2 regions of the Pseudoalteromonas sp. JC28 genome follow, and region 2 is predicted to be linked to the other one. Evidence: riboswitches for the same ligand, from Rfam matches in the RefSeq annotation. Region 2 holds a riboswitch; the other holds the start of a gene.
What was found. Region 2 has a riboswitch for cobalamin ahead of DS891_RS11340 (ABC transporter ATP-binding protein). Riboswitches for the same ligand answer to the same signal wherever they lie in the genome.

Region 1 (5,131 bases), on a different contig from region 2:
CGCTGCTAGCTCACAAATATACCCGCACATGGCGTCAATTTCTGTGCGTCTGTTATTCGCGATATCCTGATTCATTGAAGAGCGATTGTTTGCAGTTTGCGCCATTACGGTGTAAGCAAGCGTGACTAGCTCGCTAAGCGCTAAGTTCACGCCTGTACTTGTGGCCACAAGTTGTACTTCATTCATTAAATTAAGGATTTGGGCCGCGTATTTGGGCTGTCTTAGCTGACCATTTGCGACTTGTTCCAATGCACTTAACGGGTTAATGGCAATATTAACCGCCAGCTTTTTCCAAAGTGTTGGCATGATGTCAAACGTGGTTTGAGCATTGTCAAATGTGCTAAACAGTTGCGAGAATACGCGCTGGTAGTGGCATTCAGCTGGTAAATTTAACGGCCCAAACCAAGTTGCACCTTGTCCTGTATGATGCACAGTGTCTGCGACTTTATAGCCTGCGATGGATGTGCTTAAGAAGTAGGCTGATTGTGTTTTATCAAGCGCTGCTAACTCACCAGACCAATCTACCATGCCATTATGACTAAGGATTAGCGTTGCATTTTTTGAAAGTGTAGGGCGAAGCGCTCGGAGTGCTTCGATGACCTGATATGCTTTAACGGGAATGATTAGCGTATCTATACTGCTGGCAGGGAGTTCTGCAAGTGTTTTGGTGCTGCATGGGATGGTTTGTTGAATACTTGCTGTTTGATAGCGATAAGTCGCCGCGCGTTTATTTCGAGTGATCAGCGTAATTTGATGAGATTGACTAAGGTGCTGGGCGAGCAGTAATCCTATCGCCCCTTCACCTAAAATATGTATATTAGCCATGTTTTCTGTTGCGCCAACTTGCCCAAATATAAAATAGAACAAAATAACTGACCGCACCGGCTAAATCAGCGAAAAAATCAGCGGTAGATGCTTGGCGATACGGTAATGAATGTTGCATCCACTCAATTCCTGCACCATACAAGGACAGCAGTACTATGTGTGTCCATACTTTCACTTTAAAAGCATGGTGAGAGATAAACGCAAGCACAAAAAATACACCAAAATGCGCCACTTTATCGATATTTGGGAACAGCTTTGGAGACAAGCTAATTTCCTTTGCGAATAGCACCGTACATATAATTAAAGAGATAATCAAAAGAGCTTTATAAACGCGCCGTGTCACAATACATCCTACTTCTGTATGACTAAGCGAGCAGTATACCATCGAAAACTGTCCATTGGGTGAACATCCTAATACGCTGTTTAAAAACTTAAAGTAACTCAAATTAAGCATAAACTGCTATAATCGAGCCAAAATGACTTTAGGAGAGAAGCATGCCTTCATTTGATATTGTATCTGAAATTGATATGACAGAAGCAAAAAATACTGTAGACAACGCGGTTCGCGAGCTTGATACGCGGTTTGATTTTCGTGGCGTAGATGCATCAATCGAGCTTAACGGTGAAATGATCAACCTTAAAGCGGAAGCAGAACAGCAAGTTATGCAGTTGTTCGATATGTTAGTGGGTAAAGCGGCAAAGCGTGGCCTTGATGTGGCAAGCTTTGAGCTAAAAGACATTGAACGTTCAGGCAAATACGTATCGCGCAAGGTGGCGTTAAAACAAGGCATCGACAAAGAGATGGCGAAAAAACTGGTTAAGCTTATTAAAGACTCAAAAGTTAAAGTTCAAGCATCAATTCAAGGCGATACGGTGCGTGTAACGGGTAAAAAGCGTGACGATTTGCAAGAAACGATGCAATTGATTCGTACCGGTGAGCTTGGCCAACCATTTCAATTCAAAAACTTCCGCGACTAATTACGCTTTACTCCATTCCAAAAGTGCATAGATTGCACTTTTGGATTTCTAGACGTCCATTGACAATCATTCCGAAACCCAAGACAATAGCCTCGCATTTTCAAGGTGCTGTACACAACCTAGTGTGGTTGCTAAGTGTATAGATAATCGGGAAACTGGTGCGAACACAAGGGAACATCTAATTGCGTGAATCAATAATAAATTGAGTAAGACAGTTTATTACACGTGATTAGCTTGGATCGGTTCTATGCCAGCGCTGCCCCCGCAACGGTAGAGTGAACTGCTAATCTGCAGATTTACTGAGCCCGGAGACCGGCCTTGAAACAGTCACTTTGTGTTCTTGTACGGTGGGTACAAGTTAGGGGAAACCATGTTAAATAAAACTGCTCTAAGCGCGGCGATAGCGACGGCGCTCTCTTTTTCAGCATTTGCGGATCAAAATGTTGAACATATCACTGTTACTGCCAATAAATTTGAACAATCTCTAGAAAGCGCACTGTCTGCCATTACGGTTATAGGTCGCGCTGAAATTGAAAAAAGCAATGTTCAAGATGTCGTATCGCTACTCGATAATGTCGCTGGTATTCAAGCTGTTAGAAACGGTGGCTTTGGCCAAAGCGTGAGTTTATTCCTACGCGGTAATGACGCTAAGCATACGCTAGTGTTAATCGATGGGGTTCGAGTGACGGATGCAAACTCCGGTGACAATTCGCTCACTAATTTACCACTTAATAGCATCGAAAGAATTGAGATCATTCGTGGTGCCAAAGCTGCGATTTATGGTTCAGATGCCATTGCTGGCGTGATTAACATTATTAGTCGCGAAGGGAATAACAATACTATCGCGTTTACGACTGGGAGTAACAATTACTCCAAGACCGAAGCGACGGTAAATTACAAAAAAGACAAGTTTAGTATTGCAGCTAATGCGGGTTACACTCATACCGATGGCTATGATGTGATTGAGAAAGACCCTGAAGCTGCAATCACAAAAAACCATGACCGTGATGGATATTATAACGGTAATGCCGGTTTAAATGTGCAGTATGGTGATGAAGAAAGTGGCATTTTTAGCTTACGTTCACAGTACAGTGAAGGTGAGGGGGAGTATGACTCTTTTGGTAGTGATGCTTACCGTTTCCATAACTACACCAATAAGTTGGCGTGGAAAAGACGTACTGATAAGTTTAGCCAAAGTGCGTCATACAGCTTAGGTAAGGAACAAAATGTTCAAATCGGTAATAGTGCTGACGATAACGCTTATGTCACCAAACGCAGCCAATTTGAATATCAGTCGCAATATAGTTTAACTGAAGCTTTGATCTTCACGGGTAACTTTACCTTTCTAAATGAAGATGTTGGTGATTCTACCGCCTCTTTTTCAGAGCCTGAGCGTGATAATTTATCTTTAGCACTCGGTGGGTTTTACAACGATGAAAATTGGCTGGCAGAGGTTGTACTGAGAACGGATGATTATGATTTTCATGGTCGTGCAAACACCTACACGGTTGCTGTCGGCAAGCAACTCATGGATGGCCTAAGTGTTAAGTTGAATCATGGTACTGCCTTTAGAGCACCTTCTTTATCACAGGCGTTTGTGATTGATAGTCCTTACTATTTACCTAACCCAAATATTAAGCCAGAAGAAGCTACTAATAACGAAATTATTGTTACATGGAGCGGCGAGAACTTCCGTGTGGAAGCTGCGGTATACGATAACCGTATTACCGATAAAATCGTTTATCAGCAAAATGATAAATGGAAATACATCCCTTACAATGTTCAGCGCGCTGACTTTGAAGGTGCTGATCTTTCTGTTGAAATTGAAGACAACTTTGGTATCGAGCATACGGTAAATGTGAGCTATGTGAGTGCTAAAGACGCAGATACCGATAAGCAATTACAGCGCAGAGCGAGACGCACCTTAACTTATTCAGTCAGTAAAGAGTGGGAAAATGTCGACGCAACACTGACCTTAGTCCATAGAGGTAATCGCGACGATAAAGTATGGGGAGCTGAAGGTGCATATACAGTGACTTTACCGTCATATACGCTGTTTAACTTAGCTGCTAACTATACGTTTTTCGACGGATTCAAGTTAAATGGCCGTATTGAAAACTTAACCGATAAGCGTTATTTCAATGCCACAGCGGGCGAAGCAAAAGATGGCTCTTTACTGGGCTATAAGCCACTAGGTAGACAAGCCTACGTTGGTGTGAGCTACAGCTTCTAATACGTTAAAAGCTTTTCAATACCCAGAGTGATCCATCGTGAGTAATGGATCACTTTTCTTATTTATCATTTAGTTGCATTACATTTGTAACTGGTGTTCTGCCTTATGTGTGGTTGATAATAGATTTGATTTGTATTATTACTACCTTAAGGAAAAGAACATGAAGTCACTATTATTTGGGTTACTCACGCTTGGGATTGTCACATCAGCGCAAGCTTCGCTACCTGAAAACCAGCTTGAACCTCAATTTTCAACACAATCAATGGCGGGCGATTTCGCTTGGTTTAACGCGCCATCGCAAACCTGTAGTCGGATCCGCAGCATGATGTACTATCGTCACCCCGGCAACGATCACCTAACGCCTATATCTGTGCCTGTGATTTATACCGGTGGCGAGTGTTGGTCTACTGGCAGGACAACATCTAGCCAAGGTCCAAAGGAAATGTATACGCAGGTTTCAGATATTATTCATCAGCAATTTTCGAATGTGGAACATAACTACAAAGAGTTGACGACCGATATCGTCAACAATATTGCCGCACAATCTAGTTCAAATAAAGTGAGCCACACGACTAGCCTCTACGGCACTATGCATATGAAAATCGCAGGTAGAGTTGATGCGCAAAATAAAGTACCGGTGTTGATCGATGGTTTCGATTTGAAGTCTTACGCTAAGTTCCGTAAGAAGCAGCTTGGGATGAATATTTATATCCATGTCTATATTAACAACGAAAATGTCACCATCAAAGGTAAGTATGATGTACGTACCCAGCAGCTTGAGTTAGATCCTTTAATTTCTAGCTTTAAGCCTGTGGTGACGACAAAAGTAGAGCTGCCGTGGATCCTCGATTTGATAGATACCTTGACTCCGGGGATTTTTGACAAGCTTTATACTGAATTTAGCCGTATTGTGATTGATGTGTTTGAATTCTTAGGTGTGGATATGAGCGAAGATATTCCGCAGGTCATTAAACACAATGCCCAGTTAATCAATTCAGGTGTTGTTCCGCTTAAAGGCTTAGATACCTTAAGACCTGGTGATACTGCGAATTTAGAAATGGAAGTAACGCGTGGGCATTTGCGGATTAAAGATGG
Region 2 (5,131 bases):
TCGTACAAAAGAAATCCATGGCCAGTAGTTGTGGTGGTTTGGGCTCAATGGGCATTGACAAAATTTGTGATTGCGACGATCCATGCGACAAACGCAAAAAGCGGTTAGCAAAAGAAGAGATGTGGAAAGAAAACCAGATCCTATAACCGTAGAATGATATTAATTGAAAACGCAAGCTTAGCTTGCGTTTTTGCTTTTTGGGTAACAAACCTCAGGTTAAGTAAAAATGCAGCGGCAGCTATATTTTGTTCGTCATGGTGAAACGACCCTATCAGGCCATTTACTTGGAGTGACAGATCCCGAACTCAGTAGTACTGGTGCTCAGCAATTGCTGCAATCGTTAACGAGCCTAAGTGGCCTGCAGGGTATTATTAGCTCTCCAAGGAAGCGCTGCCTGAATACAGCCACAGCCTTTGCAAAGCAGTATCAACTCCCCGTTGAGGTGGAGCCAAATCTCGCCGAATTTGATTTTGGATTATGGGATGGACAACCTTATGATACGCTTTGGCGAGAAACCCAATTTCCAAGTATTGGTGACTTTTGGCAAAACCCTTGGCTGCACACGCCTCCTGAGGGCGAGTCTATGTATGATTTTCATCATCGGGTCGCCACGTGGTGGCACAGTATTTTGGCGTCGCCAAGTAAAGAGTGTACCGCCGTCGTAGCGCATGCAGGAGTAATAAAAGCGCTTGTAGCACTTATTCTTGACCTATCGCCTGAGCTTACTGCATACCAATCGAAGATAGATATTCCTTATGCGGGTATAGTAAAAGTTGAGGTGTTTTACGACAGCAGCCAAACTGCTTGGCCAAAAGTTGTATTTTAGACGTCTAGACTTCATAATATTGCAAATTTCGTGATAGGCAGATATTGGGAATGAGGTGTGAGTCCTCAACTGTCCCCGCAACTGTAAGTGTATGAGTGTTACCTCTTGCATAAGTCAGATACCAAGGCCTATCTATATACTTAAGCGGGCAGACTTAAGTCAAAGTTGTCGCTTGTCTATAAGCTACTACTTTGCCGTGCCCAATCAGAGGTGCTATGGCAGTCACTCCACAGTTTCAAGTCGATAAACTTAGCGTGCAGCTTGGTGGTAAAGCCATCTTAAAGGCACTCAGCTTTGCTATTAATTCGGGTGATTTTATTGGTTTGCTCGGACCGAATGGTGCTGGAAAGTCTACTTTGCTGCGCACTTTATATCAATACACCGCGCCAAGTTCTGGGTCGCTACTTTTCAATGGTAAGCCGCTAGCTAGTTATGGACGTAAAGCCTACGCGAGACATGTTGCTGTGGTGCTACAAGAGATCCCCGCTGAGTTTACTCTGCCATTATTTGATATGGTATTGATGGGGCTAACACCGAACAAATCACTGCTCGCGACAACGACGGCTGCTGAAAAACAGGCAATCTTACATGCCATTGAGCAGGTTGGATTGAGCCATAAATTAGAGCAATGTTTTAGCTCCTTGTCTGGTGGGGAGAAGCAAAGGGCAATGATCGCACGTGCCATGGTGCAAGCGCCTCAAGTATTGATAATGGATGAGCCCACCAGCCACTTGGACATTAAATATCAAATCCAAATTATGGAGCTGGCCAAACAGCTTGGTGTTACTATTATTGCGTCTTTTCACGACTTAAATTTGGCTAGCGCCTTGTGCGATCGCTTATTAGTATTAAATAACGGTGAGCTTGTTGCAGATGGGTTGCCACTTGAAGTCATTAACGAAACCCTATTAAGCCAAGTTTTTGGGGTATGCGCAGAGGTTTCTACTGTCCGTCATCCGCCAAATAACAGTGAGATCCCACATATACGCTTTCATTACGGGTATCAATTATGATTGCCGCAAAGCGGATCGCGTTGATATCGATACTGCTATTGGCCTTGTGCTGTTTTAGCATGCTGATGGCACTTAAGATCGGTGCGATTGATTTATCTTGGCATACGGTTATACAAGCGATTATTAATTTCGATCCCAGCGTACTTCAACAACGGGTGGTAGTTGAGCTTCGTCTGCCACGGACGTTACTGGCGATGAGTGCGGGAGCAGGACTGGCGATAGCGGGTCTTATTTTACAAACCGTGACGCGTAACCCTCTAGCTGATCCTTATTTATTTGGTATTTCTTCAGGTGCTTCATTCGGTGTGGTGGTGCTTATCGCGCTATTTGGTGCACAGTCTAGCCTAATGATGTCTGGGGCTGCATTTGTCGGAAGTTTGCTGTCTATCTTGCTGCTTTTATTTGTGGCAAAACGCAATGCACTACAGCAGGTAGAAACTATGCTCTTGGCGGGCGTCGCACTTTCTTTTCTGTTCAGTGCCTTTACTAGCTTGTTGCTCTATTGGAGTGACCCTCAAGCCATCAGTGCAATCTTGTTTTGGAATCTAGGCTCGTTTGCAAGGGCGAGCTGGCAATGGCTATGGCTTCCATGTTTGGTCGTGTTGCTGAGTTTTATCACGCTTTTAGTGATGCGTCGGCCGCTCAACGCCTTGTTACTCGGAGATGAGAGCGCCACCACGCTTGGCGTGAATGTAGGACGAGTGCGAATAGGTATGTTGTTATTGAGCTCCTTACTCACCGCAGTACTTGTGGCTGCGTGCGGCGGAGTCGGATTTGTAGGCTTGATGATCCCGCATATCGTACGCTTTTTTATCTCGCAAGCAAAGGTCATTGGGCTTGTGGCCACCGCGCTTTGCGGTTCGCTTTTGATGCTATGGGTGGATGTATTGTCGCGCACGCTTATCGATAATCAGGAACTTCCTGTGGGTGTGATCACCGCCGCCATTGGCAGCGTGTTCTTCTTAGCATTGCTTATTTTCAAAAATCGCCGCTCTGGAGGCGTCGGAGTTACCCATGGTTAAACCGTTAGATACTCGCTTAAACACGCTTATTCAACAGCGCATCGACTTAAAAACCAAACCGCTAGGTGCGCTAGGTAAGCTTGAAGCTTTGGCTGTGCAGCTAGTACAGATCTTCTCACAAGGGCAGACGCAATTAGACATAGAGCAGTTAGCAATAACACGCCCTGCAATGTTTGTTTTTGCGGGCGACCATGGTATTGCAAGCCAAGGGGTTTCTATTGCGCCAAGCGAAGTAACTGGGCAAATGGTTGCAAACTTTGTGCAGGGGGGGGCCGCGATCAATGTCTTTTGTCGGCAACTTGGTTGGCAGTTAACCGTAGTAGACTGTGGCACATTAGTGCCATGCGAGCCTGCGCCGAATTTGCGCTCGCAGCGACTTGGCGATATTACTCATGCCTTCCATAAACAACCCGCGATGAGCGAAATGCAGCTCAAGCAAGGACTTGAATATGGAGAGCAAGTGGTGATGCCCGCTATTGAAGTGGGTAGCAACGTGATTGCTTTTGGTGAGATGGGGATTGGCAATACCAGTTCTGCAGCTGCAATTTTAGCGGCGCTCAGCGGGGCGAGTGTGGAATTATGTGTGGGGCGCGGTACAGGCGTTGACGATGAAACGCTTTGCAAAAAACGGGCACTTATCAAACAGGCTCTAGAATATCATCAAGATAAGCTTGCGACACCAGAACAAATTTTGCAGCGCCTGGGTGGCTTTGAAATTGTGCAAATGGTTGGTGCCATGCTGGCGGTTGCTCGGGCACAAAAAGTAATCATAGTGGATGGCTTCATCTCCACCGCAGCGGCTATGTTGGCAAGTAGAATAGCACCGCAAAGTAAGCAATATATGGTGTTTGCTCACGGCTCTATGGAGCAAGGCCATAAGTTAATGTTAGAGCAGTTAAACGCTGAGCCATTACTGCATTTAGATATGCGCTTGGGTGAGGGAACGGGCGCCGCTCTAGCGCTTCCATTATTACAAGCTGCGCTAGGCTTCTTTTGCGAAATGGCAAGCTTTGCCGATGCCTATGTTACGCAAGTGGTAGACGCATAATGCAGTGGCAACAAGAGTGGCGACTGTTTAAGCTTGCCGTGGTGTTTTTAACGCGGGTGCCAATTCGTTTGGATCCTGCCCCTTCATCTGATGAACTTAACGAAGTGAGTGGTTACTTTGCTTTAGTTGGTTTATTTGTTGGTAGCTTCTCGGCCATACTTGGCTATGTTGCCAGTAGTGGTGTATCGCCAATGTTTGGTGCCGTTGTCGTACTGGCTGCGAGTATTTTACTTACCGGGGCTTTTCACGAAGATGGTCTTGCCGATGTTTTTGACGGTTTTGGCGGTGGCTGGAGCCGTGAACAAAAGCTTGAGATCATGAAAGATAGCCGTCTTGGTACATACGGTAGTTGTGCGCTGATATTGCTGTTATTGGCCAAATTTTCGCTTTTGACCATGCTCTTTAATGACTTTGCTGTGACACTCGCTGCACTTATTTTAGCCCATAGCCTAAGTCGTGCCTTTGCGGTGTCTTTAATCGGTGCGCTTAACTATGTACAGGCTGATGAGCTGAGCAAAGTTAAGCCGGTAGCGAAACATATATCGAGTGCTGCGGCGACCCGCCTTACGCTCACTACCATTGCGATTTTAATTTTCTGTTGGCCATGGCTTGCGCTTTCACTGTTCGACTTGTTGATGCTGTGTACTTGCTTGTTTGTGCTAAGACTTGTGTGCATTAAATGGTTTAACGCTCAGCTTGGTGGTTACACCGGAGATTGTTTAGGGGCTGCGCAACAGCTTGCTGAGCTTGTTATTTTGCTTTTTATTGTGGGTCATCTCTAATGGCACAAATACAGTTAATACTGGGCGGTGCTCGCTCAGGCAAAAGTCGCTTGGCAGAGCAGCGCGCTATTCTATTGTTAGAGCAAGGTGCGGTGAACGAACTTTACTATGTTGCAACTGCAAAAGCCCAAGATGAAGAAATGAAAAGCCGAGTGTTTGCTCACCAGATGCAGCGTGATAGCCGCTGGCAGCTAGTGGAAGAGCCGTGGCATATTGATAAGCTTATTGCTACTGCACGCGAAGATGCGCTGTTACTTATCGATTGTTTGACCTTATGGCTGAGTTTTGGCTTATGCGAAATGGGTAAGGCCGCGACCATAGACAAAAAAGAACATGTGCTGGCGGCACTAGAAAGCTGTGCTGCCACTGTTATTTTGGTGAGTAACGAAGTGGGGCATGGGATAATTCCGCTTGGCGAGCTAAGCCGTGAGTTTGTTGAT

Region 1: linked by a shared signal. The riboswitch ahead of DS891_RS18600 (TonB-dependent receptor) and the one ahead of DS891_RS11340 (ABC transporter ATP-binding protein) in region 2 are both predicted to bind cobalamin.

Annotation. Positions count from the first base shown of each region.
Region 1 covers NZ_QOKX01000008.1:180,445-185,575, forward strand. Annotated here, with positions in the region: gene DS891_RS18585 (ketopantoate reductase family protein) at 1-825, opposite strand, end outside; gene DS891_RS18590 (VanZ family protein) at 818-1,168, opposite strand; gene DS891_RS18595 (YajQ family cyclic di-GMP-binding protein) at 1,321-1,803, shown strand; cobalamin riboswitch at 1,893-2,139, shown strand; gene DS891_RS18600 (TonB-dependent receptor) at 2,174-4,036, shown strand; gene DS891_RS18605 (hypothetical protein) at 4,197-5,131, shown strand, end outside.
Region 2 covers NZ_QOKX01000004.1:341,034-346,164, forward strand. Annotated here, with positions in the region: gene nqrM ((Na+)-NQR maturation NqrM) at 1-146, shown strand, start outside; gene DS891_RS11335 (histidine phosphatase family protein) at 227-826, shown strand; cobalamin riboswitch at 817-972, shown strand; gene DS891_RS11340 (ABC transporter ATP-binding protein) at 1,042-1,839, shown strand; gene DS891_RS11345 (iron ABC transporter permease) at 1,836-2,861, shown strand; gene cobT (nicotinate-nucleotide--dimethylbenzimidazole phosphoribosyltransferase) at 2,854-3,909, shown strand; gene DS891_RS11355 (adenosylcobinamide-GDP ribazoletransferase) at 3,909-4,691, shown strand; gene cobU (bifunctional adenosylcobinamide kinase/adenosylcobinamide-phosphate guanylyltransferase) at 4,691-5,131, shown strand, end outside.